Regions from separate parts of the Paenibacillus marinisediminis genome, predicted to be linked through region 2. Evidence: riboswitches for the same ligand, from Rfam matches in the RefSeq annotation. Region 2 holds a riboswitch; the other holds the start of a gene.
The links. Region 2 has a riboswitch for cobalamin ahead of ACXX53_RS13660 (ribonucleoside-diphosphate reductase subunit alpha). Riboswitches for the same ligand answer to the same signal wherever they lie in the genome.

Region 1 (14,726 bases), on a different contig from region 2:
ACTAAAAATGACACGATCGCACCGAGAAATGCCTGCATGACGACACCGGACAAGATAAGGGTCTCAATCGGCAATTTCCCGTTCGTTCTGGCCATCCGAAGCACAACCAGCAAGGTCAACATCCCAGTCACGAAGGCAACCACAGGAATGGACCATTGGCCGAGCAGGCTATATTGCAGTCCGAAGTAAATGAGCATAGCCGCGCCGACAGATGCACCCGAGGATACACCCAGTGTATACGGGTCTGCCAGCGGATTGCGCAGAACACCTTGAAAGGCGGTTCCTGCAACTCCTAACGAAGCTCCAACGAGCATTGCCAATACGACACGCGGGAATCGCACATTCATCATGATCTGAGCGGAAGCATCATCCCAACTAACGGGAATGAGATCTCCTACGAAAGGAATATGATGCAGCAGAATCAACGCAATCTCGCGAAATGGCATTTTTACTGACCCGATAGCTAGACAACCAATAACGGACAAGAGGAGGAGCGTAATGCCCGCTCCCCCTGCCATGATGCTGTTTCGCCGCAAGCGGCGCGATGTTGTTGTGCTGTTGGGTGTCATCGTTACCACATCCAATCTATTTTACGAGATCCGGGTAGATCGCTTTCGCAACTTCCTTCAAGCCGTCAGCCAAGCGCGGTCCCGGACGACTAATAATATTCGTATCAATGCCAACCACTTGCTTGTCTTGAATAGCCTTGATGTTGGCCCAACCACTGCGGTTAGTAATGATCTCCTCAAGCGGCTTCTTGGAATCAAAATCAACCATACCGTCAGCGTACAGAATGACGTCAGGATTGCCTTTGATCACATTTTCCTCGTTCAGCTGAATCCAACCTGGTTCACTTGCTGCCACATTTACGCCGCCAGCAATTTCAATCACTTCGTTCATGAATTCGCCTGAACCGACCGTCCAGCCCGGAGCAAACTCAATGTATACTTTCTTCTTCTCCTTAACATCCTTTACTGCTGTTTGAACTTCGTCCCGCACCTGCTTCATATGGTCGACAACAGCCTTGGCTTGTTCTTGATGGTCTGTAATCAAGCCATACTGTTCAATGCAGGCGATCACATCATTGTAAGTCTTAGGTTCTACCTTGAAGATCTTGATGCCAAGGTCACGGAACTTTTTAACCGCTTCCTCACTCATGGATACACCTGTAAATACGATATCCGGCTTAGCCGCAATAATGGCCTCTTCGTTAGGCTTCGTAATGTCGCCCATCTTCGGCTTAGTCAGCGCCGCTTCCGGGTAGTCATCATAATCGGATACGCCAACGATTTCGGTATCCAGGCCAATCGCAAATAAGGATTCTGTCTCGGCAGGCGATACGGACACGATTCGCTCAGGCGCTTTCTCAAATATGAACTCTTCACCTGTAGCGTCCTTCACCGTCAATGGGTAAGTTGTCTTCAGAGCGTCAGGAGTTTTTTGTTCCTGCTGCGGTTGTTGCGTTGTCTCTTGTTTGCCGCTTGTTTCATTCGGAGCTTTCCCTTCCGTTGCTCCGCACGCTGCCAATGTCACGGCCAGCACGAGTGTCATCAGCACGCCTAGCGAGCGGTTCCACCATGTCTTCACGTCGTTCATCCTCCCCTTCTATAGTCCATATTCTGCTGCGCATGGCAAGCTACGGACCAACGTATCCGGTTCGATAAGATTGTGTACTCAACGTTCTCCATATAAACATGAAAAGATCCCTGCCTCGCGCTAGGCGAAACAGGGATCATCGTCATCCAATGGATTGCCGGTGCGTCAATGACTGATTCTCTCAACTGAGCAAGAGAGTTCCATGGCGCAAGAGCGGCTGGTTGACGTATTCCTTTCCGCGAAGGATACTTGTCGTCTCGATTCAGGCAGGTCTCCTGACTAACGGGATGCTGCTATGCGCTCGCCTTCCCATCTCAGCTTAGGAGACAGTGGCACAAGAGCGCATCACCCGATTCACAGTGGCGGGACCGTGCCGGATTTACACCGGCTTCCCTTTTCACTTTCTTCCGACAGCATGAAGCTTGCCGAACAGAAAGACCTGAATACGTATATATACGATTGTCCGTACTTGATATGAACTAAGGTATGATTATAGGCTATATAAATCTCCTTAGCAAGTATATCTTGTAAAATGTTTGGCTGCAGGACATGGGCGAGCCGCTCACAGCGATTAGCGCGTGAGCGGTTCGGTGCGCAAGAAGCGATAGCGCTTGCCCTGCCGCTGAGCGACGATGACGAAGCCGCCTCCCGTAGGGGCGGGCACGTCCCAGAATGACGCCGCCGGCCATGCCAAGCTGTGCAGGCGGCGAACGACCCCGCCGTGCGTCACGATGAGCACGGCGATCGGCGGCCGCGCGCGGCGACCCTGGCGTGGTCGCGGCGCGTGGTGGAGGCGGGCGCGCTCCAGTATGGCGCGCCAAGCCTCCTCGGTCCTGGCTGCGAATTGCTGCCAGGACTCGCCGCCTGGCGGGATGACGGCTGTCATGTCATCCAGCCAGGCGCAGTATTGGGCGTCCGCCTGCAGGTCCGCATAGGTGAGGCCCTCCCAGCGGCCGAAATCCAGCTCGCGCAGGCGGGCGTCCACCACCGCGCGCGGCGGTGCGGTGCGCGGCGAGACGCGCTCGAGCGTCGCAATGCAGCGGCGCATATCGCTCGCGAACGCGAGCGGGCGCTCTGCGGCAAGGCGCCGCCGCGCGGGGGCGAGCGCTGCCCGCGCCTCCGGCAGCAGCGCCGCGTCGGTGCGGCTCACGTAGCGCCGCTCCGCGTTCTCGCGCGTCACGCCGTGGCGCAGCACCGCGATGCGCACCACTTGCGCGCGCCGGCTCACAGCAGCCACCCGCCGCGCGCAAGCAGCACGGCGAGGCCCGCTGCCGCGAACAGCAGCGACGAGCCGCGCAGCAGTCGGCATGCCGCAGGGATATGGCGTGCCGCTAGCGTCTCAACGGGCTCACCCATATAGGCGCGCAGACTGCGTACGCCTTTGTACACATTGTAGCCCCCGAGACGCACATGCAGCGCGCCCGCTGTCGCTGCTTCCGGCCAGCCGCTGTTCGGGCTTGGATGCTTTCCTGCATCGCGCAGCGCCATGCGCAGCGCGCCCTTGGCATCCCCTGCCCGGAACAACCAAGCGGCTAGCGCTATAAGTACCGCTGTCAGCCGTGCGGGAATCCAGTTCGCGATATCATCCAGGCGCGCCGAGGCATAGCCGAGGTTCTGGTACTTCTCATTCTTGTACCCTACCATCGAATCGAGTGTATTGACCGCGCGGTAAGCCATCGCGAGCGGCGCGCCGCCGATCAGCGCATAAAATAGCGGCGAGATCACCGCATCAACAATATTCTCCGCCACTGTCTCTACTGTGGCCCGCACTACCTCCGGCTCGTCCAGCTCCGCTGTATCACGACCGACGATCATCCCAACTTCACGGCGAGCGCCTTCCATATCGCCTTCCGCAAGCCGGCGGTATACCGCCATGCCCGCATCCTGAAGGCCCTTAACTGCTATCGTCGTGCCGATCAGCAAAGCTTCGACACCCCACGCGAGCCACGGATGCACAGCATGAAGCCCCCACAGCGCCAGCCACGTCAGTCCAAAAGCACCGCCCGCTATAACTAGCGGCAGCAGCGCACCCAGTGGCTTGAGCGCGGATTCGCTTGGCGCAATGCGCCGCACCAAGCGCTCCATCCCCGTGATCCCCCGTCCCATCAGGATGACGGGGTGCGGGATCCACCTAGGATCGCCGACGATACGGTCCCATACATATGCGGCTATCCAGATCCAAGCAGCGCTGTTCATCGTTCACCACCGCTGCCTTCATTACCTGGCTTCCGCTCCTCCGCCCGCGGAAACAGCTCTGCATCCTCTTCGAACTGAGTGGCTGCCGCTTCCTTCACCGTTCTATATACGAGCATGCCGAGCGCATTCCCTAACGTCGTCGCTACGCCTGCATACTGATGCTCCGACGTATATCTGCCGCAGTTATGTACCGCTATCGCAATCGCATCCGTCGTCGTTCCTGTCGCAGACAGCCCTGTCTCTCGGTCTAGGATGCCGAGATCCTGCAGAGCGGCTGTCTTCGCCTCCGTAATCGTGATCAGCGCGTTGAATATCGCGCTCTCATGCACTAGCCCATCCAGCACGATCATAATGTTAATCGTGCCTGGCGTGTGCTGCTTCCCCCCGCTTTGCTGCTGATGTTCTCGTCCATGTACCTGGTCCTGCGGAGTTACATAAGCAGAATACGTCTCCCGCTCCACTCCAGCGCGCGCAGCATTAGACGTTCCTGCAGATGCACAGCATAAGATTGAGAATTGATCACCTTCAAGTTCATCGACAGACATATGCGTTACTTTAGCTGCGGTTATCAGCCCAACAGTTTCGTTCGGCACGTACCCCCACTGCTCACACCGGTTTTGCATATGCTGCACGGGATCACTGCAATCGAAAAAGCGATCCACCATATAATTGACGATTCTCGTACCAGTGGAATGACCTCCGCGATATACCGCGCTGCTGTATATCTTTACCTTCTCTGTCCATTCAACGGATGCATGGGAATCACGCCATACCACACGCACGCCTGGCAAATGCTCTGCATCATAACATTTCGTTCCGTTCCGATAAGGCTGCACTCCTCTTCCCCCTTAAATGCATTTTGAGCAAGTTTCTTCGGCTATTCTTCTGTAGACTAGCCTTCCATCTCGAACACCTGTCGCATCGTACGGATCAGCTGCGCATTAGCTGCTCGATCTTTTACCGCTAAGCGAAAATGCCCTTCCGACAAGCCATTGTACATCGCACAGCTGCGGATCAGCACTCCACGCTGTCCAAGAGCAGTCTGAAGAGAGCCGGCTGTCCACGGTGCCGACACTTTACATAATAAATAATTCACCTCGCTCGGCCACACCCGCAGTCCGAGCTGCTTCAGCTGCCTGCTCAGCCATTGGCGTTCTGAAGCGATAAGTTCGCGCGTATGCTGTTCGTATGCCGTTAGTTCAGCATCGTCATCGAACATGGCTTCACCCGCCGCTAGAGCTAAACCGTTAACACTCCAAGCCACTTGCTTGCCCGTCATCGCCTTAATCCGATCAGGACCAGCGATCGCATAACCGAGGCGAAGGCCGGGAATAGCATAGAATTTAGTCAAGGAACGAAATACAACCAGATTCGAAAACTTCGTCACCATGGAGAGTACAGATCGTTCCTCACCATCAGCAAGAAAATCAATAAAGGCCTCATCCACTGCCAGCACCGTTCCACAACGCTCAGCTGCTTCAACTGTCCGCTGCACTGTATTAGCATCATACAAGACACCCGTAGGATTATTCGGATGGCCGATAAAGCACAGATCCACTTCCGCCATAAGCCCTTCCAATTGCTCAGCCGACACACGGTAATCGTCGTTGGGATTCCCTACCAAGGATATGACCTCGGCGCCATATTGACGCGACAAGCCTGCATACTCGGAGAAACAAGGCTCTACAATACCTACTTTCGCAGGTCGCACTGCTAGCAGCAGCAGTGCCATACATTCCGCCGCTCCGTTTCCGATCAAGAGAGAAGCAGCGTCCACTCCAAGTCGAGCCGCTAATTTCTGCTTTAAATCGCGATGCCCAGGGTCAGGATAGCGTATGATCCACTTGATCGCTTCGTTCATTACACGGAGCACTTGCGAAGGAGGACCAAGCGGATTAATATTTGCGCTGTAATCGAGGAACCGCTCCTCTCTTCCGCCGTATGCCGACGCAGCGCTCCATATATCGCCGCCATGCCCATAGCGTTCCAAATCATTCATACTGCTGTCCACCTCTTCTTCGCTTCACGTTATATGTCACCGTTATTCTAAGCTGAACCTGGCTCGATTTCAACGAAATGCCGAAAAACATTGGTCAATTACACACTGTATCCGTCCTGACGGTTCATGTATAATGAGCGTTAATATTTGATATGATTACTGGACTATTGATCGGATTGTGTCCGATTGTGCAAGGAGGGACCGCGATGTCGGTACACCAGAAAACTTCTTGGGCGTCGCTCTCGGCAGCTATAGTTGTGACGATATATTACGCGGTCGTTCTGATATTTACGTTTAAAGGAAATCTTGGCCTTTACAGCACAGAGATGATGGCGCTGGCGCGTAACATATTTGGGATTGCCATCGTTTTTCAAGCAGTTATGTACTTTATCAATTTCGTGTCAAAGGATGAACCCGAGGATAAAGAGATTGCCCGCGATGTTTCCATGCGCGCGAATAAAACAGCCCTCACCTTTCTAGTCTTCATGGTAGCCAGCTGCGCTTTCTATCTCATTTACGTGTCAGACACTCAGACACCGCTTCTGAACCCGCTTATTAGCGCACATTTGTTGGTCAGTATATTGCTCGCTGCCTGGATCGTAAAGCATATTGCGGAGTTAGTCGTTTACCATCGTTCTTATTCCATGACGAGAATTGACAAGTATTCTTAACAGCCTTTCATGTAAGCGATTACTTTATAGTTTTCCAGCAATTAACAGCACAGCAAGTTCAGAGGCTCCCCTCTGGCTGCTGTGTTTTTTCATATCCTGCTTGATGACATCCTTTTCCTTTTGGGCGCAAATCGTTTACAATAAAGAGACTGCATATAGGGAGGTTCAACTATGAAATTTATAGATAATCAAGGGATTACGGATCCGCGAATCAATCTCGCGATTGAAGAGTTCGTATTGAAGCATCTGCCGATGGATGAAGATAGCTATTTGCTGTTTTATATAAACGAGCCATCCATTATTATTGGACGTAATCAGAACACGATCGAGGAGATCAATGCCGATTATGTGAAAGACCAAAACATTCATATCGTTCGACGCTTGTCCGGCGGAGGCGCTGTCTATCATGACCTCGGCAACCTGAATTTCAGCTTCTTGACGAAGGATGACGGCGAATCGTTCCATAACTTCCGCAAATTCACGCAACCTGTTATCGATACACTTCAAGGCATGGGTGTTAATGCGGAATTGACGGGACGCAATGATATTCAGGTCGGCGAGCAGAAAATATCCGGCAACGCTCAATTCTCCACCCGCGGCCGCATGTTCAGTCATGGTACATTGCTGTTCGATTCTAAAATGGACAATGTCGCATCTGCGCTCAAAGTGAAACAGATGAAGATTGAATCGAAGAGCACTAAGTCCGTACGCGCGCGCGTAGCTAATATTGCTGAGTTCCTCAGTGAACCGATGACGATTGAGCAGTTCCGCGCAACCATTCTGCGTCATGTATTCGGTATGGAGCCTGATCAAGTGCCGCAGTACAAGCTGACCGAGCAGGATTGGGAGAAGATCCATGCAATCTCCGAAGAAAGATACCAGAATTGGGATTGGAACTACGGGCATTCACCAAAGTTCAACGTTCAGAACGCCAAGAAGTTCCCTGCTGGCATCGTAGATATTCGATTGGATGTAAAGGACGGCCGCATTGAAGGCGCTAAAATATTCGGCGATTTCTTCGGTATCGGAGAAATAAGCGATGTTGAAGCGAAGCTTGCAGGAGTTCGCTACAATGAGCAAGCGCTGCAGGAAGCACTGGCTGAGATTGATGTTAAACATTATCTTGGCAATATCGATCGCGAAGATTTCGTACAACTGCTCCTTCTACAAATCTAAACCGCGTTACTCAAGGCTCTATTCCACTTCTGGCTTGCCAAGGTTGGACTAGAGCTTTTTAATACTCTTTTTCACATGCTCATGAAGCTGCTTTTCTTTACTTCATGACTGTAGTGTCCAACTTTTCCTTGTCACCTTCCTCGCTTGTCCGATACAATATTATGAATAGTATGAATTTGTAAGTTTATTGATAAGGGAGTCAACATCATCATGAAACGTTCGTGGATTGCCGACCTCTGCTTATTGTTCATCGCCTTAATCTGGGGGTCTACTTTCATCGTAGTACAAGCTGCAGTACAGATCCTGCCGCCTCTTTCCTTCAACGCTGTCCGCTTTCTTGGTGCGGCGTGCTTATTCATTCTTTTCATATTGATCTCAGATCGCAGCCTTAAGCGATTTAAGAACCGAAGGCTGCTGCTGCACGGCAGCATTCTAGGTGTCATACTGTTTGGAGGCTATGCCTTCCAGACAATCGGACTGCTGCACACAACAACGACCAATACCGGCTTTATTACTGGTTTATCTGTCGTTCTCGTACCCTTCTTCACGATGTTGATGAAGCGAAGCAAGCTTGCTATTCAAACCTGGACCGCTGCTGCCATTGCCTTATTCGGTTTATATCTGCTAACATTCAATGGAGCAAACATGTCTTGGAATAAAGGGGACATGCTTGTATTCCTTTGCTCCATCTGCTTCGCCCTGCAGATTGCCGTAACTGATAGATTCGCCAGCCTGCACGACACGCTAACGCTCGTAACGGTCCAGCTTGGTACCGTTGGCATACTCGCAACGATCGGCGCGCTTCTCTTCGAACCGCTACAGTCGCCTAGCGCCTTACTGCAATCCATGTCTGAACCACTTGTCTTAGGCGCTTTGCTCGTATCGATCGGATTGTCCACAGCATTTGCTTTTCTGGCGCAAACGTGGGCACAGCAATATACCTCTCCATCCAGAGTGGCGATCATTTATGCCATGGAACCTGTATTTGCTGCGATTACAGGAGTAACTTTTGCCAATGAGCAGCTCGGAGCGTATGCTCTGGCTGGTTGCGCGTTAATCTTTGTCAGTATGGTCACTGCAGAATTGAAATGGAAGCCAAGTAAGGTACAATTAGATACAGAGAGATAAAGATACGCATAAGGAGAGAATCGATATGAATTACAAATTAATCGCAATTGACGTAGATGATACGTTGATCACAGATGAAAAAGTAGTAACAGAAGGAACAAAACGAGCTTTGGAGCAGGCAATAGCACAAGGCACACACGTTACGCTCGCTACTGGACGCATGTATGCCTCTGCCCGCAAGATCGCAATGCAAACAGGCTTGAATGTCCCGCTTATTACTTACCAAGGCTCCTTGATCAAAAATATTATGGACGGCGAAGTATTATACGAGTGCGCCGTACCGGATTCAGCTGCTCGCAAGCTGCTGCAGTACTGCGAGGAGATCGGATTGCACCTGCAGTTGTACATTAACGACGAGCTGTATGCCCGCGAGGACAATGAGCAGCTTCAAGGATATGTCGGGCTTAACAACATCCCGTACAAGATTGAGCCTGACTTAGACAAACTGCTAGCTACACCGTCTACGAAGATGCTAATGATTGATACGCCGGAGCGTTTGGATGAGCTGACACCAGCGATTCGTGAGCTGCTTGGACCAGAGGTCCATATTACGAAGTCGAAGCCGCATTTCCTCGAGGTAACTCATCGTGACGGAACCAAGGGTAACGCACTTCGCTTCTTAGCTAAGCACTTTGGCTGCTCCCTGGAGGAAACGATCGGTATCGGTGATTCCTGGAACGACCATGATCTGATCGAGACAGCTGGTCTTGGTGTTGCTATGGCTAATGCCGTACCATCCCTGAAGGAGACTGCAGATTATGTTACGCTCTCCAACAATGAAGAAGGCGTACGTCATGTAATTGAGAAGTTCGTATTGCAATCGAACCCATCCTAATAGCGCATCAACTATCCGCAACTATAACAATAAGCCTGAACAGCTGGACGGGAAAGTCCAATGTTCAGGCTTATTTATTGTGATAGCTGCAATTCGCTGTACCCTAGCTTCCATTTTATTGGAACATATACCAGATCAAATAACTCAGCAGCACACACACCCAAGAAATAAATCCAAAGATGACAACGATCTTATTCTCACTCCACCCATACTTCAAGCTAAAGTGAAAATGAATCGGCGCCATGCGGAATATGCGCAGCTTCGTCCGCTTGTAATACCAAACCTGTAAGATGACCGACAACTGTTCGGCAAAATAAACGAGGAACAATATTGGTATGAGCAGCTCTACCTTTTCAATTACCGCAAGAAAGGACAGAGACCCTCCGATAGCAAGTGAACCTGTATCCCCCATGAAGGCTCTGGCAGGATGAATATTGTAGATGAACAATCCGAGCAGGCATGCAATCATCACCAACGAGAAGATCTTTACCTCGTTATGGTCAGAGATAAGGAAGAAGAACAAATAAGTAGGTATCGCAACATTGATCAGGAGACCGTCCAAGCCGTCTGTAAAATTAATCGCGTTAGCTGAACCTACGATAAACAGCATCATGATCACGACATATAAAAAGATCGGCAGCTCCATCACCAATGTCTGGCCTATCATAATCTCGGATGTGATTCCGAACTGCGTCATCAATATGTATAAGAGCACGGCTGTGAAGCTGAATTGAAACAGGAGCTTCATTTTCCCTGAGATGCCAGAAGGATCTTGAAACACCGCCTTCTTCACATCATCCATAAAGCCGATTGCGCTAAATAAGATAAAGGTAGCTGCTATAAACAACATAAGCGGCTGCGGATGAGTGATGACAGAAGTGATAACTCCAACGAGCAAAATAATTCCCGCCATCAAAGGAGTTCCGCGTTTTGCCTGATGATCAGGCGGAAGCTCGACACGAATCGGCTGCGTCAGCTTCAGCGTCCGAAGTCCCCATATGAGAAGCGGCATTAACGCTGCAACGAGCAGGAAAGAAAGACTAGATACTCCGAATATAACTGAATTCATCACATATTCTCCCCAGTGAATAATGATTTACCATATGTTATGTTCTAATCGGTCATCTTATTAAGTATTTTTCCATTTTTTAATGCATCGATATTTCTGTACATATACTGATTCGCAGCAAGTCATGCATTTCCTTCATAGTTTGAACATTTTTTTGCAGCGTTACTTCCAGCGTACATGAATCAGACCTCGATAGTTAAGCCTGCATATGACAATTGCACGCTATCTGGCAGCAAGTAAGGATCTCGAATATCCACCCCATGTGACATATGGGTAAATACAGTCCTCACAGGCTGTACCTCTTGAATCAATGCTAATCCTTCCATCATGTCATAAACCGATCGAGTTTCATATGGGTATGGCTCATGATAGAAACTGGTGCCCAGGATCAATACATCGAGTCTCTTGAAATGTTCCAATTCGTCCGCGCCCAAACCGATCGCATCTGACGCATATAACCAACTAAATGAATGACTTCCCTCGGAAGTTCGGACAGGCTCCGGTCGTTCCAATCGGTACGCATAAGAATATCCGTTCTTGCCGTGATTGACCCGAATCGGTGTTATCAACCATTCATCCCACTGCCATTTGTCTTGGATCGAAATGAATTGGATGTGACGTTCAACCCATGGATATATGCGTTTGATCAGATCCAGCACCTCTTGCGGCGCTATAACATTCCCTCTGCACTTTGTCCATCTGCAGACGTCCGCATATGCTGGTATCCCTGCGATATGATCATGATGAGCATGAGTGATCAATATATCCGGCATGAAGCGCAGACCCGTCATTTCCATTTGCAGTGTCCAATCAGGACCGCAATCGATTAACAGCCGCTTATCACCTTTGTATAAGAGGACGGAAGAGCGCAGTCTGCGATTAACTCCTGTCGCGCGCGCTTCATTGCAGATTTCGCATTCACAATATACGCGTGGCACCCCTAATGAATCTCCTGTTCCTAAAAATGTACACCGCCAACGATCACCCGTTTCAAATAGTGAAATCGATGATAATTTCATTTTTGCCACTTCCTATTCAGTCCAACTTTTGGTACATTCTGAATGAAACATATTTCGTTTACGCATTCATCTTGTTTGTACTATAATGAGTCATAAGCGTCATGTGGACAATATCATGTTAGCATTAATCATACGCCTTATTCATCAAACAGATATAAATAATAGGGGTTAGACTCATATTAATTGATTTATTATCCTATCCGCAAAGGGGCAGGTACATATGGAGTTCAATACCCAATCCAACAATGTTGAAATTGTTGCACATCGCGGCTATGCCGCACTCTTTCCTGAGAACACGATGGTAGCGTTCCGGCGTGCGCTGGAGCTTGGGGCTGATTCGATTGAATTGGACATTCACTACTCAAAAGAGGGTATTCCTGTCGTTATTCACGATGATACGCTTGATCGTACGACAAACATGACAGGAAGCATCCGCAAGCTGTCGCTTCAAGATATTCGACAGGCTGATGCGGGAATCAAGTTCAATCCTGAGTTTGCCGGCAGCCAAGTCCCGCTTCTTGAAGAAGCGTTGGACCTATGTTCCGGGCGAGCAGGCTTGCAGCTCGAATTGAAGGAAACGATAACCGAAAGTGAAGGCCGGGCTCTGCTTCATCTGTTGAAGGTTCATGATATGCTCGAGCATACGATGATTATTTCCTTTATTTTTAATAATCTGACGTTAATGCGTGAGCTTCACCCTCACATTGAGCTGGGCTTCCTAACCGATAAGCGCGTATCTTTGGAGCCATTGCACCAATTAGGCCATGCAACCTGCTGCTTCAGCAGTTCACTCGTTATGAATCATCCCGATATGCTGGCGGAAGCAACCTCGCTTGGAATCGATCGGGCGGTATGGACTATACGCGATGAGGAGATGGCCATTAAGCTCTACAAGCTCGGCATACGTCGCTTAACCTCAGATATCCCGTTAACACAAGAAATGTTTACCTCTATCTGATCATAACACAATAAGCCAGCGGCCCCCGTGCTGCTGGCTTTCTTAATATTGATGCTCTGTTTAACAACATCGGCCCTCCCAACGAAAGCCCCTCGCTGCCAACACAATCTTGCTTATGCCAAATAACACCCGATCAACTTCTAACTCTTCTAAACTTTCTTAAGCCGCTACATAATAATACTCCCCTTCTACCGCCATCTGGCTATTATCCCAACCTCTCAGGTGCTCTCACCATTCTGAGTCGATGGGATAATGCTCGAACGCTTTCGCCTGACCACTAATCCCTTCTTCCGCCATCTCGCTACTATCCCAACCTCTCAGGTGCTCATACCATTCTGAGTCATTGGGATAATACTCAAATGCTTCGACTGACCACTACCTCTTCTACCGCCGTCTGGCTATTATCCCAACCTCTCAGGTACTCTCACCATTCTGAGTCATTGGGATAATACTCAAATGCTTCGACTGACCACTATCCCTTCTACCGCCATCTGGCTATTATCCCAACCTCTCAGGTGCTCTCACCATTCTGAGCCAATGGGATAATACTCGAATGCTTTGCCTGACCACTATCCCTTCTGCCGCCATCTGGCTATTATCCCAATCTCTCAGGTGCTCGCACCATTCTGAGTCAATGGGATAATACTCAAATGCTTCGCCTGACCACTATCCCTTCTACCGCCATTTCGGTATTATCCCAACCTCTCAGGTGCTCATACCATTCTGAGTCAATGGGATAATGCTCGAACGCTTCAACAGACCACTATCTCTTCTACCGCCATCTGGCTATTATCCCAACCTCTCAGGTACTCTCACCATTCTGAGTCAATGGGATATTGCTCGAATGCTTCGCCTGACCACTATCCCTTCTACCGCCATCTGGCTATTATCCCAACCTCTCAGGTGCTCTCACCATTCTGAGCCAATGGGATAATACTCGAATGCTTTGCCTGACCACTATCCCTTCTACCGCCATCTCGCTATTATCCCAACCTCTCAGGTACTCTCACCATTCTGAGTCATTGGGATAATACTCAAACGCTTCGCCTGGCCATTATCCCTTCTACCGTCATCTCGGTATTATCCCACCCCCTCAGGCGTTCAACCTATTCTGAGTCAATGGGATAATGCTCGAACGCTTCAACAGACCACTATCTCTTCTACCGCCATTTCGCTATTATCCCAATCTCTCCGGTGCTCGCACCATTCTGAGCCAATGGGATAGTGCTCGAATGCTCACCCCCATAATGAGTCTACGAAATAATGATCAGCAACCAAGACACATACTCAGCAAAATAAAGAAACACCGCATGCCCTCCCTCAAGGACACACGGCGCATCATCCATTCTGCTATAATCCCGCCAATACTTGATACCAGATCCCGCGCTTACTGTACAGCAGTTCGCGGACATGCTTCCAACCACCCATGTCCTCGATCGTAAATACACCTTCATCTACCGCTTTCGTCTCGATGCCAGGCAATGGAATAACAGGGCGGAATCCTGATTCATGCCACAGCTTCTGCGCTGGCTCACTGCGTAAGAATTCTACGAAGGCGGCAGCCGCTTCACGGGTCCCATGCTTATCGACGTATCGATCAACGACGACGACTGGATTCTCTATCAGAATTGTATGCTTAGGCACCACGATCTCGTAGTGCACGCCTTGCTTTTGACGCGCTATCAATTCATTTTCATACGTTATGATCGCATCTCCAACACCGTATTCGAAGGCAGCCATCGAAGCTCTGCCGCTCTTATCCATCGATATTACGCGTTGATGAACGGCTGAGAGCAGCTCTTTGGCATATGATGCGGCATCGACGCCTTTTTCCTTCGCCATGAGCAAGCCAGCGCCATAGATCGCGTTAATGTCCCACTGCGCCCCGCCAGACGTCTTGGGATTAGGGTACAGCACATCCACATGAGGCTGAGTAAGGTCGCTCCAATCTCGAATGCCATGCGGATTGCCTTCTCTCGTGCCGATAACGACGATGGAACGGGTCACCATACCTGCATACGGATCTCGCTGCTTCCAATCCGCTGGTACTAAATCAGCTGCAACCAACTTATCCACATC
Region 2 (14,726 bases):
GAGCAGGGATGCCTGTGCTTTCTATTCGTTCGTAATAGGCACGCAGGAAGGCGCCTATGGTGACAATCCCGGCAGGCGTTTGCTGTTCGAATAACGCCGGAAGCTTCAGATGATCCTCTTCCTCCTCATCTATAATCGTCATAGCCACTGTATATCTATGTTCCTTCAATGAGGTGTTTAAGCCTTTTATAAATGAAGTCCAGTAATGGTTCCCCACATAATCAGAGTGCGTAAGCAACGCAATAAGGCGGTTGCCTCTGTCTACGGCAGGCTTCTGAAGCTCTTGCTCCTGCGCTTGTACTTGTACTTGGTAGGACTCCAGCATTCCAGGAGGAAACTTGGTATAGCCCATGTCTATCGCGTGCTGAATAATGCGGGAACGTGTGTCTTCCTTCAGTCCAGGCTCATTATTAAGCGCTTTCGAGATCGTGTTGCGCGACAATTGAAGCGCGTCGGCGATATGCTGCTGAGTAATTTTCTTGGTCATTAGATATTCGCTCCGAATGTTGAATTGGTCCGATACGATGTAGATAACTATCTATATGAAGTATAAAGTAGGTTTACATTTTTGACAAATGTAAAGTTGGTTAGTGTTCATTAAGCGGTTTGCTCCAGTTATTTCAATCTTGTCGTCCAATGTGCTACACTAGGCGTGATTTCTATCGGCATAATTTGGTGCAGAGGAGGATAACAGAATGACAACGCTATTGATTGTTGATGATGACAAGGACATCGCTCAATTGATTCGGATCTACGCGGTCAATGAAGGATACAATTGCTTGCTGGCACATGACGGTTCGGAAGCGCTCAACGTCATAGAGCAGGAGCCGATTGATCTAATCGTGCTCGATGTAATGATGCCTAAGCTGGACGGGCTTGAAGTGACGCGCCGTATTCGAAATAAGCAGCAAGGAATCCCCATTCTGATGATAAGCGCGAAGACAGAGGATATGGATAAGATCATGGGGCTGATGACAGGCGCTGATGATTATATGACGAAGCCGTTCAACCCGCTGGAGCTGATGGCTCGCGTCAAGTCGCTGCTGCGGAGAACTTATCAGCTGAACCCGCGCATGAAGGCGGGGGAAGCGGTCCAACAGGACGGAGTGCTGCAGCTCGGGAAGCTGGAGGTAAATAAGGAGCTTCATACGGTGAAGGTGGATGGCGAGGCTGTACATCTGACCTCCATTGAGTTTGAGATCCTATATACGATGGTGAAGCAGCCGGGTCGAGTATTTCGTGCAGAGGATCTGTACGAGCTGGTGTGGAAGGAGCCGTTCCAGGGGGCGCATAATACGATTGCCGCACACATCAGCAAGCTGCGAGACAAGGTTCATAAGCACGGGCAGCCTTATATTCATACTGTATGGGGAGTAGGGTATAAGGTGGAGGATAGTGGACAATGAAGTGGAAGATGCTGCTTTACGTCGCATTATCACTTGTCATCTCCTTAAGTGTTACTTATTTTTCATTTATTTTTGTCGATACGCTCTATCGCAGCGGGAGAAACACCGGAATTTTGGCTGTAGCGGAGATTCTAAGAAGCAGTATTGGAGCTGTACCTGTCGTCATATGCAGCCTGCTGTTTTGGTTTATCGTGGCCTATCTGATCATGATGACGAAGTTCATTCGGCGCATATCCAGAATTACAACCGCTGTGCAGGAGATGGCGAACGGGAATCTCTCGAAGCGAATTAAGGTCGACGGCAAGGATGAGATCGGCAAGCTGGAGTACAATATCAACTACATGGTAGAGCAGCTTACCCGCTCGATGGAAGAAGAGCGCTTGGCTGAACGGACGAAGGCAGAGCTTGTTACAAACGTCTCACATGATCTGCGAACACCTCTAACGTCCATACTTGGCTATCTCGGCTTGGTGGAGCAGGATCGTTATCGTGACGAAGTGGAGCTGCGCCATTATATTCATATTGCGTATGAGAAGGCAGAGCGACTTCACTTGATGATAGAGGATCTGTTTGAGTATACGCGTATGAGCGGCGGTGCACCGTTATCGCTGCAGCAGGTACAGCTAAACGGTTTAATAAGTCAGCTGTATGTTCATTATCGTCAGTCATTGGAGGATGTCGGGATGGAGTTGCGGATGCAGCTTCCGGATACGCCAATCATGATCCAAGCGGATTCACTCAAGCTGGTGAGGGTGCTGGAGAATCTGCTGACGAATGCGATGAAGTATGGCCGCGATGGTGGAGCTGTAGATATCATGCTCAAGAAGAGTTCCCGAGGGGCTACGATCGAAGTTGTCAATTATGGGGAGCCAATCCCAGAGGTAGATCTCCCACATGTGTTCGACCGTTTCTATCGCGCGGATAAGTCGCGCGGTGATGATACTCGAGGGTCAGGCCTTGGCCTGGCGATTGCACGGGCGATAACGGAGCTGCATGGCGGGAGCATTCGGGTAACGAGTGATCGTCAATCGACACGCTTTATCGTAGACCTTCCGCTATCATCATAATTTCTTCATAATTTCGCAAGGGTTCTTTAAACTCTCCTGTCTATACTGAGTCCATATGATTTAGTCGAGAGCGAGGAGAGTTTACGATGCGTCAAACGATGAGTGAGCCTCAGCAGCGGCAATCCAGATCTGGAGTCAAGAAGAAACGAATTGGTCGTAAGCTGTTGGGCGTAATGCTTCTTGCAGCAGGACTGTTGTGGATGCTGCAGATTATGAATGTTCCGATCGCTGATAGAACCATTAAGAAAGCATATGGCCAAGCATTACAAATGAGGGATCAGTTTATGATGTCTACGAACAATCGCATGCTGGCGCAGGAACAAATAAGCGCTACAGCTGCTACTGTAATAGATGCCGCAACAGGTGAGATTCTGTTCTATAAAAATGATAAGAAGCGTCTCCCTCCAGCTAGTACGACTAAGATTATGACCGCATTGGTTGCGCTAGAGTCAACGAATCCTGACGAAGGCGTTATGGTTGGAGACGAGGTGCTCTGGACGGAAGAAGACGAGAGCACGGCTGGCTTGAAGCCAGGGCAGTTGATGACGTGGCAAGAGCTAATTACCGCCATGATGCTTCCCTCCGGCAATGATGCCGCGAGAACGATTGCGGTTCAAGTCGGCATGAAGTATGCGCCTGCCGGGGCAACGCGAGAAGAGGCCTACCAAACGTTTGTACAGCTGATGAACAAACGCGCCGCATCGCTCGGCATGAACGATACGCATTATATGAATCCGCATGGCATGCATGATAAGAGACATTACACAACAGCGAATGATCTGTCTAAGCTTGCTCGCGAAGCGATGAACAATGAGCTCTTTCGTGAGATAGTCGAAGAGAAGCAGGATAATCTTGGAGTGACTTATCAGGATCAATATAGTGAACAAACGGTCGTGAATCGGAACCAACTGCTGCAGCCTGACAGCAGCTATTATTATGAAGGTGCGATCGGCATTAAGACAGGTTTCACCGATCAAGCCGGATATTGTTTGGTCTCATCTGCGGTCCGTGAAGGCACAGAAGTGATTGCAGTCGTACTTCATTCTGGGATGGAGGAAGTATGGACCGACTCGCATGCGCTGCTCGATTATGGCTTTGAATGTTTGCTGTAACATACAAAGGACCTCCAACACCGTTGAAGCGGGATTGGAGGTTCTTGTCGTTAGTCAGTCTTACAGCTTCGTAATACGTCCGTCTAGCTTAGCGGATACCGCCTTCGCATTGATGATGTATTGCTCGACCACTTCGTAGAGCGTTACGCCTGTATTAAGGGCACTGTCTTTCTTCAGCATCTCGTAGCCGTCTCCGCCTGCGATGATGAAGTCGTTCGTCGCGACACGGTAAGTCTTGGCGTCATCGATAGGTTGACCGCCCACCTTCACATTCGTTACGCGACTGCCCGCAGGCTGCTTTATGTCGAAAGTGAACGACATGCCGCTCACATGCGGGAAGCGTCCTCCGCTTTCTTCAATCTTGCTGACGCCGTTCTCAAGCGCTGCGCGAAGCTCCTTGCCCGTAGCTTCCACAACAGCCAGTGTGTTCGGGAATGGCAGCGCATCATACAGATTGCGCTTCGTGATATCGCCCGCTTGGATGGAAGCGCGAATGCCGCCGCCGTTTGTCAGCGCGACATCCGCTTCGAAGCCAGGCATCGTGCGAGTGCGCTCCAGCATAGCATCTGCTACCAGGTTGCCGAGATTCGTTTCTTCGGCGCGGATCTTCGTGCGTTCACCGTCAAGTAGAACGGAAGCCGTTCCGATCTTTTCATTTAACTGGCCGTCTGTATTCTTCTTCAACTCTTCCACGCGCTTCGCTGTCTCGGCATCAGCAACGGTATCCTTGTTGTACTCGATCAAGCCGCTGGAGAAATGCACGAGCTCATCGTTATGATAGAACATATCCACACGGCCGAGGGATTTGCCGTACTCCCAGTCCTGAACGATGTATACGCCGTTCACGAGTTCAGGCTTAGTCAGCTTGGTGTGGGAGTGTCCGCCGATGATTAAGTCTACGCCTTCCACTTGCTTCGCGATCTCACGATCTGCCGCAAGTCCGGAATGCGATACGATGATGACTTCATCAGCCATAGATCGCAGCATCGGGACCCATTCCTTCGCTACATCTACCGGGTCCTTGAAGGTTAGGCCCTTGACGTTGTCGGGATGAGTCACAATCGGCGTTTCCTCCGTTATGAGGCCGAGGAATGCAAATTTCTTGCCTTCTATTTCTTTAATCATATAAGGCTCTAAGAGCAGCTTATTATTCGCGTCAAATACGTTTGCACCGAGAACAGGGAATTTGAACATCTTCGATACCTTCGATAATTGCTCGTGGCCGAAGTCAAACTCATGGTTGCCGGCGACCATCATGTCGTAGCCGATAGGGTTAACCAGTGTCGTGATGGATTCACCTTTCGACAGGTTGGCATAAATCGTGCCTTGAATCATATCGCCCGCATCAATCAGCATCGTATTCGGATTCTCGGCACGCAGCTCTTTCATCAATGTGACGAGCTTAGCGTAGCCCATTTCCACCTTGCCATCATCAAGAACATGACCGTGAACATCATTCGTATGTCCAATCGTAAGCTGAATCGTGATTGCATCACCAAGCGCGTTAACGAAATCTTGGCGAGTCACTGCGCTGCCTTCCAATTGAAGCTCCAGTCCAGCCTGCTTCGCGACAGCTTGAAGTGTTTCAGGGCTCGCAGGCTTGTGCAGCAGCTTCCACTGCTCCGGTGTAACAATGCCATCTTGCTTCGCCCATGTCAGTGCGCGAGCAGCCCAGCTTCCTTTTAAAGTCGGATCGATCGTCTGTACTTTTGCTTCTCCGCCTTGTACACGCGCCAACATGACTACGGCTTCCACTAACGTAATTGGACGAGTTAGCTCCAGACCGTCTTCAGCACCGCTTATGTACGCTTTCTGCTGCATCCATGCGCTGTGATCGATAGGCTGCAGCGGAGCGGCTGCCAGAGGTCCTGCTATTACGGATGCAAGTAATGCAGTTAACGATAATGCAAGTCCAAGCTTCTTACGATTCATCAATGGACACCCCCATGGTATGATTAGAGCCTCGTCTAGATGGTATCATAGACAATTTGTGGGAATCGATACATGCTGTGTTAAGCCAATGATAAGATTTCATGAACAATTCGTGTGATCGACAATGACGTTGGTTAATGGCCGGCTTGATCCCTCCCTTATTTCTACATTTCACATTGAAATGTAAGTGCTTACAAAACAATAGTGCGACATACGCATTACATTAGATATTGTACCTAATTTGAAACGGATATGGCAATAACATCCTTCGTCCCAAACAAAAAACCGCTGAAGCAGCAGCTCCAGCGGAAAGGATAGGATACATTGTATGGTCACACTAAACCAGCGTCTTACAGCTCATCAAAACCGTTATCGTCGCCTACTTTGCCGTAGTTGCGGGATTTCGCTTCAAAGAAATCAGTCTTAGTCGCATTCAGCGCTTCATCAGAGAATGGCTTAATCCATGGCATGCAGTTGATATCTACGTTCTGATACGCTTGCTCCAGTCCCATCATTTTCAGACGGCGATTGGCAATGTACTTGATGTAGTCGGACAGCTCGCGAAGATCGATGCCGCGAACTTTATCCAGTGTGTAATGTGCCCAGTTGGTTTCCAGCTGCACCGCACGATCGATTGTTGCATACACGTAGTCCATATTTTCCTTCGTATTCAGTTCTGGGTAGTCTACCAGCAGCTGCTTGAACACTTCGCCGAAGAAGTAGCAGTGCTGATTCTCATCACGCTGAATGTACGAGATCATCTGGCTAGTGCCCATCATCTTCTGGTCGCGCGCGAGATTGTAGAAGAAGGCGAACGTACTATAGAAGAAGATCCCTTCTAGAATCAGATCGGCAACGAGCGCTTCGAAGAAGGTTTGCGGCGTCTGCTCATTGCGGAAGTTCTGATAGATATCGGCGATGAATCGATTGCGCTCTAGCAGCACCTTATCATGCTTCCAATATTCGAATATCTCTTTCTGCTCTTGATCGGACACGAGGGAAGACAGCACGTACGAGTAGGATTGGTTGTGTACAACCTCCTGTTGACCTATGATCGCAGCGATCCCCTCTAAGGAGGAATCCGTGAAGTAATCGCGCACATCGCCGACGAACATCGTTTGCATCGAATCCAGAACAGCAAGCAGGGAAATATTGATCTTGAACGTATCCTGCTCCTCCTTCTCTAGAAGAGGGTATTGCTGCGCGTCCTTCGCCATCGGGATTTCATCTGGAATCCAGTGGTTGAGCAGCAGTACTTTGTACAATTTGTACATATGCGGCATGCGAATGTCGTCCCAATTCAGGATACCGGAGCATTCGCCGTTAATGATGCGCGTTGATTGGTTAGGTGCCTCCGTGTTGAAGATCATCTGCTGGTTCAGCAGGTTGGTCATGGTTGTCATGTAAAATGAACTCCTCTCTCTTCGCTAACGAGTGCACCCGCCGAATCGGAGCTCGACAGGTGCGGTTGCTTGGAACTATGGAAATGGTTATGAACTGCAGGATTCACACTCATCAATGGTTAAGGCTTGAGAACGTACGTAATAAGTCGATTTCATACCTGTGCGCCATGCATCCAGATGAAGATTCAAGAAGTCCACAGCTCGAATGTCTGGACGAACGTACAGATTGAAGCTTTGGCCTTGATCGATATGGCGCTGACGCGCTCCTGCCATACGGATGGAAGCGTGCTGATCCAGACGGAATGCCGTCTTATAGTACCAGATCGTCTTCTCGGACAGATCTGGAGCAGGGTTGGCGATCTTATAGGTTGTCTTCTCCTCGTAGCTGAGTAGATCGTATACAGGATCGATACTTGCTGTCGAGCCGGCGATAATCGAAGTAGAACCGTTAGGTGCCACCGCCATCAACCAGCCGTTGCGCATGCCGTTCGCTTGCACTTCCGCTGCAAGCTGCTGCCATTGCTCGGTTGTTACATATGCGCCTGGGCGAGTGCCTGTCGTATACTCGCGGTCAGTGAAGTACTGGCCATTTTCCCAATCAGAGCCTTGGAAGAGCGGGTATGCGCCCTTTTCCTTCGACAGATTCATAGAAGCTTGAACCGCAAGGTAATTAATACGTTCGTACAAGTGGTCATTGAACGTTACGGCTTCCGCAGACTCCCATGCAATGCCTTCTAACGCAAGCAGGTGATGCAGCCCGAATGTGCCTAGACCGATCGCGCGGTAGCGGCTGTTCGTGTATTGGGCTTGCAGCACTTGAATATTGTTAATGTCGATAACGTTGTCGAGCATGCGCACTTGAATCGGAATGAGGCGTTCCAGCACGTCGGCGCGTACAGCGCGCGCCAGGTGGATCGAGTTCAAGTTGCAGACGACGAAGTCGCCTGGAATCTTGCTGATCACGATGCGTGTCTGTCCATCCTTCGTCACAAGCTCTTCCTGCTCAATTACCGTTTGCGATTGATTCTGGAATATTTCCGTACACAAATTGGAGCAGTAGACCATACCGTGCGCCTTGTTCGGATTCGCACGATTGACTGTATCCTTATAGAACATGTAAGGTGTGCCCGTCTCCAACTGCGACTTCAGAACACGCTTCATAATATCGATTGCCGGCAGCGTGATGCGCGAGAGATTCGGATTAGCGACTGCTTCCGCGTACTTGTCACGGAATGAGCCGTTGCCGAATGACTCGTCATAGAAGTCTTCCAAGCCGAGTGCGCGGCCTTTCTCATCTTTCCAGCCCATCGCTTTCTTGACTTCATGCGGACAGAATAGATGCCAGTCGTCGCGGCTGTCTACAGCTTCCATAAACAGATCCGGAATGCTGATTCCATGGAAGATATCGTGAGCGCGCATGCGCTCGTCCCCGTTGTTCAGCTTCAGATCCAAGAAGGAGAGGATGTCCTTATGGAATACATCCAAGTAAACGGCGACTGCGCCTTTGCGTGTGCCTAACTGGTCAACGCTGACCGCTGTATTGTTCAGCTGGCGAATCCAAGGGATAACGCCGGAGCTTGTATTCTTATGTCCGCGGATGTCCGAGCCTCGTGCTCGTACCTTGCCGAGGTAGACGCCGATGCCGCCGCCCATCTTGCTTAGGCGGGCTACATCGGTATTGGAGTCGAAGATTCCTTCGAGTGAATCATCGACCGTATCGATAAAGCAGCTGGACAATTGACCTGCGACCTTCTTGCCCGCATTCGCCATTGTCGGTGTCGCTGCTGTCATATATAGATTGCTCATCGCCCAGTAAGCTTCTTTCGCCAGCTCCACTCGGCGCTCCGCCGGCTCCTTATGCATCAGGTACATGGCGATGATCATGTATCGTTCTTGCGGCAGCTCCATCGTTCTGCCATCAAAGTCGGTGGTCAGATAGCGCTCCGCCAAGGTCAATAAGCCGATGTAGTCGAACAATTCATCGCCTCGAGGATCGATCGCGGCGCCAAGCTCACGGATCTGTTCGACAGTGTAGGCCTCGAGCATCTCCTCGCGGTATAAGCCCAGCTCGACCAGCTTCTTCACGAGCTTATAGAAGTCTCCGTACGGCTTGTCCGGGTAAGCCTTATAATTGCGATGCAGAGCCGCTTCCTTATACAGCTTCGTCAGCAGCGCGCGTGCCGCAACAAACTTCCAATCCGGCTCTTCGCGCGTCACGAGCTCCAGCGCCGTCATGATCGCAGACTGCGTAATATCGCTGGCCTGAATGGAAGGGTGGCGCAGCTTGGTCATGACACCGCGATGCCATTGATCGCGATTCAGATGCGGGAAATCTTCCATGATCCGCTCTCCGTAGCGAACGATGCGTGCCTCGTCAAAGGCGAGCGAGCGGTTGTTAGGCTTTAATACGGTATTTATCGTGTAATTCGTAATCATCTTGTGGTTCCTCCTCCGGATTATCCGTTCGACAACATATTAAAAAGCCGACCAACCCCTAATAAATAGGGATTCAGGTCGGCATAATCAATGGTTTAAGCCCATAGCTAATAGCCCATGCTTGAACTGTACCAGCACCTGATTGGTGGCTGTTAGACAGTAACAAGACATAGCGAGACCGCACGCAAGGACAGCAGCAAGCGTTGAATCGGCATGAACATGATTCTCAACGAACTGTGCGTCTTACATGAAGAAGCTGGTTCCTGAACATTCCCTATTCCGCGTAGGATATGTTGCGTGTTGCAGGCAGGTCTCCTGACTTCGGAGCCATCAGCTGCCAACGCCTTCCCGATATCACTCAGTGGCGGGGTGGCGCCTCCTTGCAGCGAATGCTGCAAATCGCGCTTGGCGAGCATAGCTGTCAGTGTGGCTGACAGCACTCCATACAGTGGCGGGACCGTGACGGATTCGCACCGTCTTCCCTATTAAGCGCAGCCTGCTTCTGAACGTCGAGCAGCTAGAGATAACGAATACCTCGGGCTCGAATTCTGTCAATATTCAGGTCTGCTTCACCTGCTACAATTCAATATGTAGTTGTGCTCTAGTAAATATACTACAACATATTGAGTGTGTAAATAGTTTTATGGTGATAAATATCACATTTTAAGATCGATAAAGACTTGTAATTTGGGTGCCGTTGTGTTAGACGATCGGGGTATACATAGCAGCCAACTGTTCGATCTCATGTGAGGAGTAGATGTGAATTCCTGACTTGGAAGCATCGGAAGTACTAGCTGAATTGGCTGCCGCCAGCATGCCGCAGGCGACTTGCGAGGCTTCGATCGGACGATAGCGGCGCAGAGGACCTCTCAATAGAAGCCGCATAACCGGAGCAGTCCAGATGGCAACCTGTTCTCCGAATCGGAATTCCTGCCGTTTGCCTACTAATAGAGATGGACGGAATATGTGAAGCGCGGGCAGCGAGAGCGCCGCAAGCGATTGCTCAAGTTCGCCTTTAACACGGCTGTAGAAGATGGATGACTTCGCATCTGCCCCCATAGCTGTGATGACGAGAAATTGGTCTGCGCCCGCATCTTGAGCGAGTTGAGCAGCCTTTAATGGATATTCGTAATCCACTCTGCGAAAGGCTTCCTTCGTCTTGGCCTTCTTTATCGTTGTTCCGAGGCAGCAATATACATCATCTACCTGAAAATGCTTGGCCGCTTTCTCTAAGCTGTTGTAATCGACGACGTGTTCTGTGACGCGCTGCATGACGATTCCCGTCGATCGACGGCTCAATACTTCCACTTGAGCATAGCTGCTAGTAATGCGCTTCAACAGTTCGCTTCCAACTAGACCGCTTGCTCCAAGGACTAATGCACGCTTACCGCTCATCATCATTCGCTTCCTTTCTTACTTATATGAATAGACAGCACTGATAATATAGACTGTTGCCGCTTTTGTTGTTCTCGCAGGAATTTAGTAATAGCATAACTTATTTCTTGATCTTGCGACAGTGAACAGAAGGAAGTTATTGGAGGATAATCCTTACTAATATAACGCAAAATATAGCGGTGCCAAACCTTGCTTTCGTTGTTCTGCTTGGGGAGGGAGAGAGTCAGACTACCGAAAAAACCGACTTTGTTACCGTTTTCACAATGTAATTTCCCATTATTTACAGCCTACATTATGAGTGGTAGACGTCCATAATGTACGTGATATTAGTGAATTTATTGGAGTTTACAACCTGTATTGAGAAGTATAAAGCTGTATAAACGAACATTAAATGTTGGCAAGAACGGTTTTGCCGAATGCGTATTTTCCTTTTGTTGATGGAGTCTGAAAGCTTGAGTAGGATAGAGGCATAAACGACACCTAATCTTGTGCCTCATCGAATGATGACGTTTTCAAACAGACATAAGGGGGAAATGTAAACATGGCAAAGACGGATAAGAAATCCGGTGCTCAGGTTGGCGTACAGAAGTTTGGCCGCTTCTTGAGTGGAATGGTTCAGCCGAATATCGGCGCATTCATTGCTTGGGGCTTGATCACAGCTTTATTTATTCCAACTGGCTGGCTGCCTAATGAACATCTAGGTCAGCTGGTAGGTCCAATGGTTACTTACTTATTGCCGCTCCTCATCGGTTATACAGGCGGTAAGATGATACACGACGTTCGAGGAGGCGTACTTGGCGCCATTGCAACGATGGGGGTAATCGTCGGATCCACCGTTCCGATGTTCATTGGAGCTATGGTCATGGGTCCGCTGGGCGGTTACTTGATGAAGAAGGTTGACCAGTTGTTCGAAGGCCGTATTAAGTCCGGCTTCGAGATGCTCGTCAACAACTTCTCTGCAGGTATTCTCGGTGCAATCTTAGCTTGTCTCGGCAGTGTAGTCATCGGTCCGGTTATTACGATGTTCTCCAACATGCTGGAGAGCGGTGTTCAGGCGATTGTCAATGTAGGCTTGCTTCCATTGGCTAACGTCTTCATAGAGCCTGCGAAGGTCTTGTTCTTGAACAACGCGATTAATCACGGCGTACTAAGCCCGCTTGGCTTGAAGGAAGCAGCTGATACGGGTCAGTCGATCTTCTTCCTGCTCGAATCGAACCCAGGTCCGGGTCTCGGTATTCTGTTGGCTTATTGGTTCTTTGGTAAAGGCACGGCTAAATCTTCTGCGCCAGGCGCGGCTATTATCCACTTCTTCGGTGGTATTCATGAGATCTACTTCCCATACGTGTTGATGAACCCACGCTTGATTCTGGCGGCTATCGCAGGTGGTGTGACGGGTACATTCGTCTTCACGATCACAGGTGCAGCGCTTGTTGCGGTTCCGTCTCCAGGCAGTATCTTCGCGCTGCTAGCTATGGCTCCTAAAGGGGGAATGCTCCCTGTGTTGGCCGGTGTGGCGGCTGCGACTGCAGCATCCTTCTTCGTTGCGGCATTGCTGCTGAAGAGCTCGAAGAAGACAGGCGAGGACTTGGATGAAGCAACAGCTAAGATGAAGGATATGAAAGCTACTAGCAAGGGGCAAGCTGTTGGTGCGGTTACAGCTGCAACAGCAACTGTTGATGCTGCAGCTAATGAATTCCCAAGAGATGTGAAGAAGGTTATCTTTGCTTGCGACGCTGGCATGGGCTCCAGTGCGATGGGGGCTTCCGTGCTTCGCAAGAAGTTCAAGGATGCTGGATTGACGGATATTGAAGTGAAAAATACGGCTATTAGTGATATTCCGATGGATACAGATATAGTCGTGACGCAAGTGACGCTGACGGATCGCGCCGTGCAGCGCATACCGAACGCCTATCATGTGTCCGTTGAGAACTTCTTGAATAGTCCGAAGTATCAAGAGCTGATTGATAAATTGAAGCAACAATAATAGGTCTGGGATTGCGTTCGTGTGAGTGAACTCGCACGAACGCAATCCTTCTTCCAATTCACGAGTTGTACGAATAACGGACAGTGAAGCCTACACGAGACTAAAGGAGGTGACCTGATGTACCTATCTTCGCGACAACGTATGCTCTTATCCATGCTACTGCAGGGCGATTCTTATGTGACCACAGAACAGCTTGCACTGGAGCTGGATACAAGCACTCGCACGGTTCACCGTGAAGTCAAAGAGATTGAAGATATGCTTACTCCTTATGGGTTGGTGCTGGTCAAGAAGACCGGGGCGGGTATCCGCTTGGAAGGGACGCAAGAAGCGAAGCTCGAACTGCAAGAGCTGCTGATGCAGGGTGCTAAGACACTGGATTATACGCCTAATGAGCGTAAGATCATTCTGCTGTGCCGACTGCTGCAGGAAGAAGAGCCGGTTAAGCTGCTGCTTCTCGCAGACGAGGCGCATGTTACGGTCGCAACGGCGGCAAGCGATCTCGACAGCGTCGAACAGTGGGTTGACCCGTTCAGGCTGACGCTTATTCGTCGGCGCGGCTATGGCATTGAGCTGGTAGGCGCGGAATTCCTTAAACAGCGCGCGATCATCAGCTTGATCACGGAAAGCGTCAGTGAATCGGAGCGGATCGGCTTGATACGCGGCGAGCACTTGAAGGGCGGGTATACGCCCGGCATCGTGACGGAGAAGCTGATGAGCCTGATCGCGATTCAAGAGCTGCCGCGCATCGATACGCTGATCCGTCAGCTGCCCGTGTTCACGCAGAATCTGCTTGCCGACATCTCCTATGCTGATCTTATTCTGCGGCTTTCCATACTGGTAAAGCGCAGATCGAAGTACAGAGCATTGGTTCTGCCATCGCAGGAACTGCTGCATGCGATCTCGCCGCTCGAGCATGAAGCGGCAGAGCAGATCGCGAATGCGATGCAGTCGATCGTCGGCGAGCCTTTGCTGCCAGTGGAGAAAGCGGGCATCGCCTTATATGTACGGGGCGCCCAGCCGGGACGCGTGCAGCCGGAGATGGAGCTGGCGGCGCTTGAACGAGCTGAGCTGCACGCCACGATGCTGAAGCTCGTCTACACATGCGAGCAGAAGCTAGGAATTCCATTTTCCGAGGATAAAGTGTTGTTGGAAGGCCTGATGGCACATCTGGAACCCGCTGTGCACCGCCTCCGTGAGCGGCATCCTGTAACGAATCAGCATCTTAAGCGCATCATGGAGGATTACGGCGAGCTGTTCGAAGTGATCTCAGAAGCGATGCGGCGAATCATGCCGAACGTAACGATTCCGAATGATGAGATCGGCTTTCTCGTCCTGCACTTTGCTGCCGCAGTTGAACGTACCTACAGGCTGCGGAGGCGAATCCGCACCGTTGTATTCTGTTCAAGCGGGATCGGAACGTCGAAGATGCTGGCTTCCCGCTTGCAGCGGGAAATACCCGAGATCGAGATCGTCGGCAACGTATCGGTATTTGAAGTTCATCAGCTCGATAAGAGCAAGTATGACATCATCATATCGACCATCATGCTTCCGATCGATCCGGAGAAATATATATTAGTCAGCCCGCTCTTAACAACAGAGGAGCTAAGTCGGATCCGAAAGCGAATCAAGCTGCTGACAGATCGGTCATGGCAGGATCTGCGTCCTGCTGATGAGCCGGATGTTCGACCGATCAAGCCCCTCTCTCAAGAGCTGAATGGGGAGCAGGATGTGCTGAACGATGAGGTCGAACAGCACAACAACTTCGCATATGAGCGCGAAGCATCTGCTTCCTCATTAGATAAACTCAAGACTTACGTGGATCTGTCGCTCGCGATAACGATGCAGTTTCGGCAGCATGACCTGCCCTCTGCAGATACGCTTGAAGAGGTGCTGCTCGCAGCCTGCCGTGAAATGGAGCAGGAAGGCGTTGTCCGTCATGCAGAGAATATCGCGGAGAAGCTGATTGAGCGTCAGCGAGTTGGTGGACTGGG

Region 1: linked by a shared signal. The riboswitch ahead of ACXX53_RS03330 (ABC transporter substrate-binding protein) and the one ahead of ACXX53_RS13660 (ribonucleoside-diphosphate reductase subunit alpha) in region 2 are both predicted to bind cobalamin.

What each region holds. Positions count from the first base shown of each region.
Region 1 is NZ_JBTGUH010000001.1:736,897-751,622, forward strand. Features, by position in the region: gene ACXX53_RS03325 (FecCD family ABC transporter permease) at 1-569, opposite strand, end outside; gene ACXX53_RS03330 (ABC transporter substrate-binding protein) at 586-1,596, opposite strand; cobalamin riboswitch at 1,845-2,054, opposite strand; gene ACXX53_RS03335 (histidine phosphatase family protein) at 2,168-2,824, opposite strand; gene cbiB (adenosylcobinamide-phosphate synthase CbiB) at 2,821-3,792, opposite strand; gene ACXX53_RS03345 (adenosylcobinamide amidohydrolase) at 3,789-4,628, opposite strand; gene cobD (threonine-phosphate decarboxylase CobD) at 4,685-5,791, opposite strand; gene ACXX53_RS03355 (phosphatase) at 5,998-6,462, shown strand; gene ACXX53_RS03360 (lipoate--protein ligase) at 6,634-7,638, shown strand; gene ACXX53_RS03365 (DMT family transporter) at 7,849-8,766, shown strand; gene ACXX53_RS03370 (Cof-type HAD-IIB family hydrolase) at 8,792-9,601, shown strand; gene mraY (phospho-N-acetylmuramoyl-pentapeptide-transferase) at 9,717-10,670, opposite strand; gene ACXX53_RS03380 (MBL fold metallo-hydrolase) at 10,853-11,689, opposite strand; gene ACXX53_RS03385 (glycerophosphodiester phosphodiesterase) at 11,910-12,647, shown strand; gene ACXX53_RS03390 (sulfate ABC transporter substrate-binding protein) at 13,998-14,726, opposite strand, start outside.
Region 2 is NZ_JBTGUH010000005.1:164,793-179,518, reverse strand. Features, by position in the region: gene ACXX53_RS13690 (LacI family DNA-binding transcriptional regulator) at 1-487, opposite strand, end outside; gene ACXX53_RS13685 (response regulator transcription factor) at 696-1,406, shown strand; gene ACXX53_RS13680 (sensor histidine kinase) at 1,403-2,473, shown strand; gene ACXX53_RS13675 (D-alanyl-D-alanine carboxypeptidase family protein) at 2,560-3,585, shown strand; gene ACXX53_RS13670 (bifunctional metallophosphatase/5'-nucleotidase) at 3,646-5,517, opposite strand; gene ACXX53_RS13665 (ribonucleotide-diphosphate reductase subunit beta) at 5,868-6,899, opposite strand; gene ACXX53_RS13660 (ribonucleoside-diphosphate reductase subunit alpha) at 7,008-9,356, opposite strand; cobalamin riboswitch at 9,645-9,871, opposite strand; gene ACXX53_RS13655 (NAD-dependent epimerase/dehydratase family protein) at 10,059-10,751, opposite strand; gene ACXX53_RS13650 (PTS mannitol transporter subunit IICB) at 11,293-12,735, shown strand; gene ACXX53_RS13645 (BglG family transcription antiterminator) at 12,853-14,726, shown strand, end outside.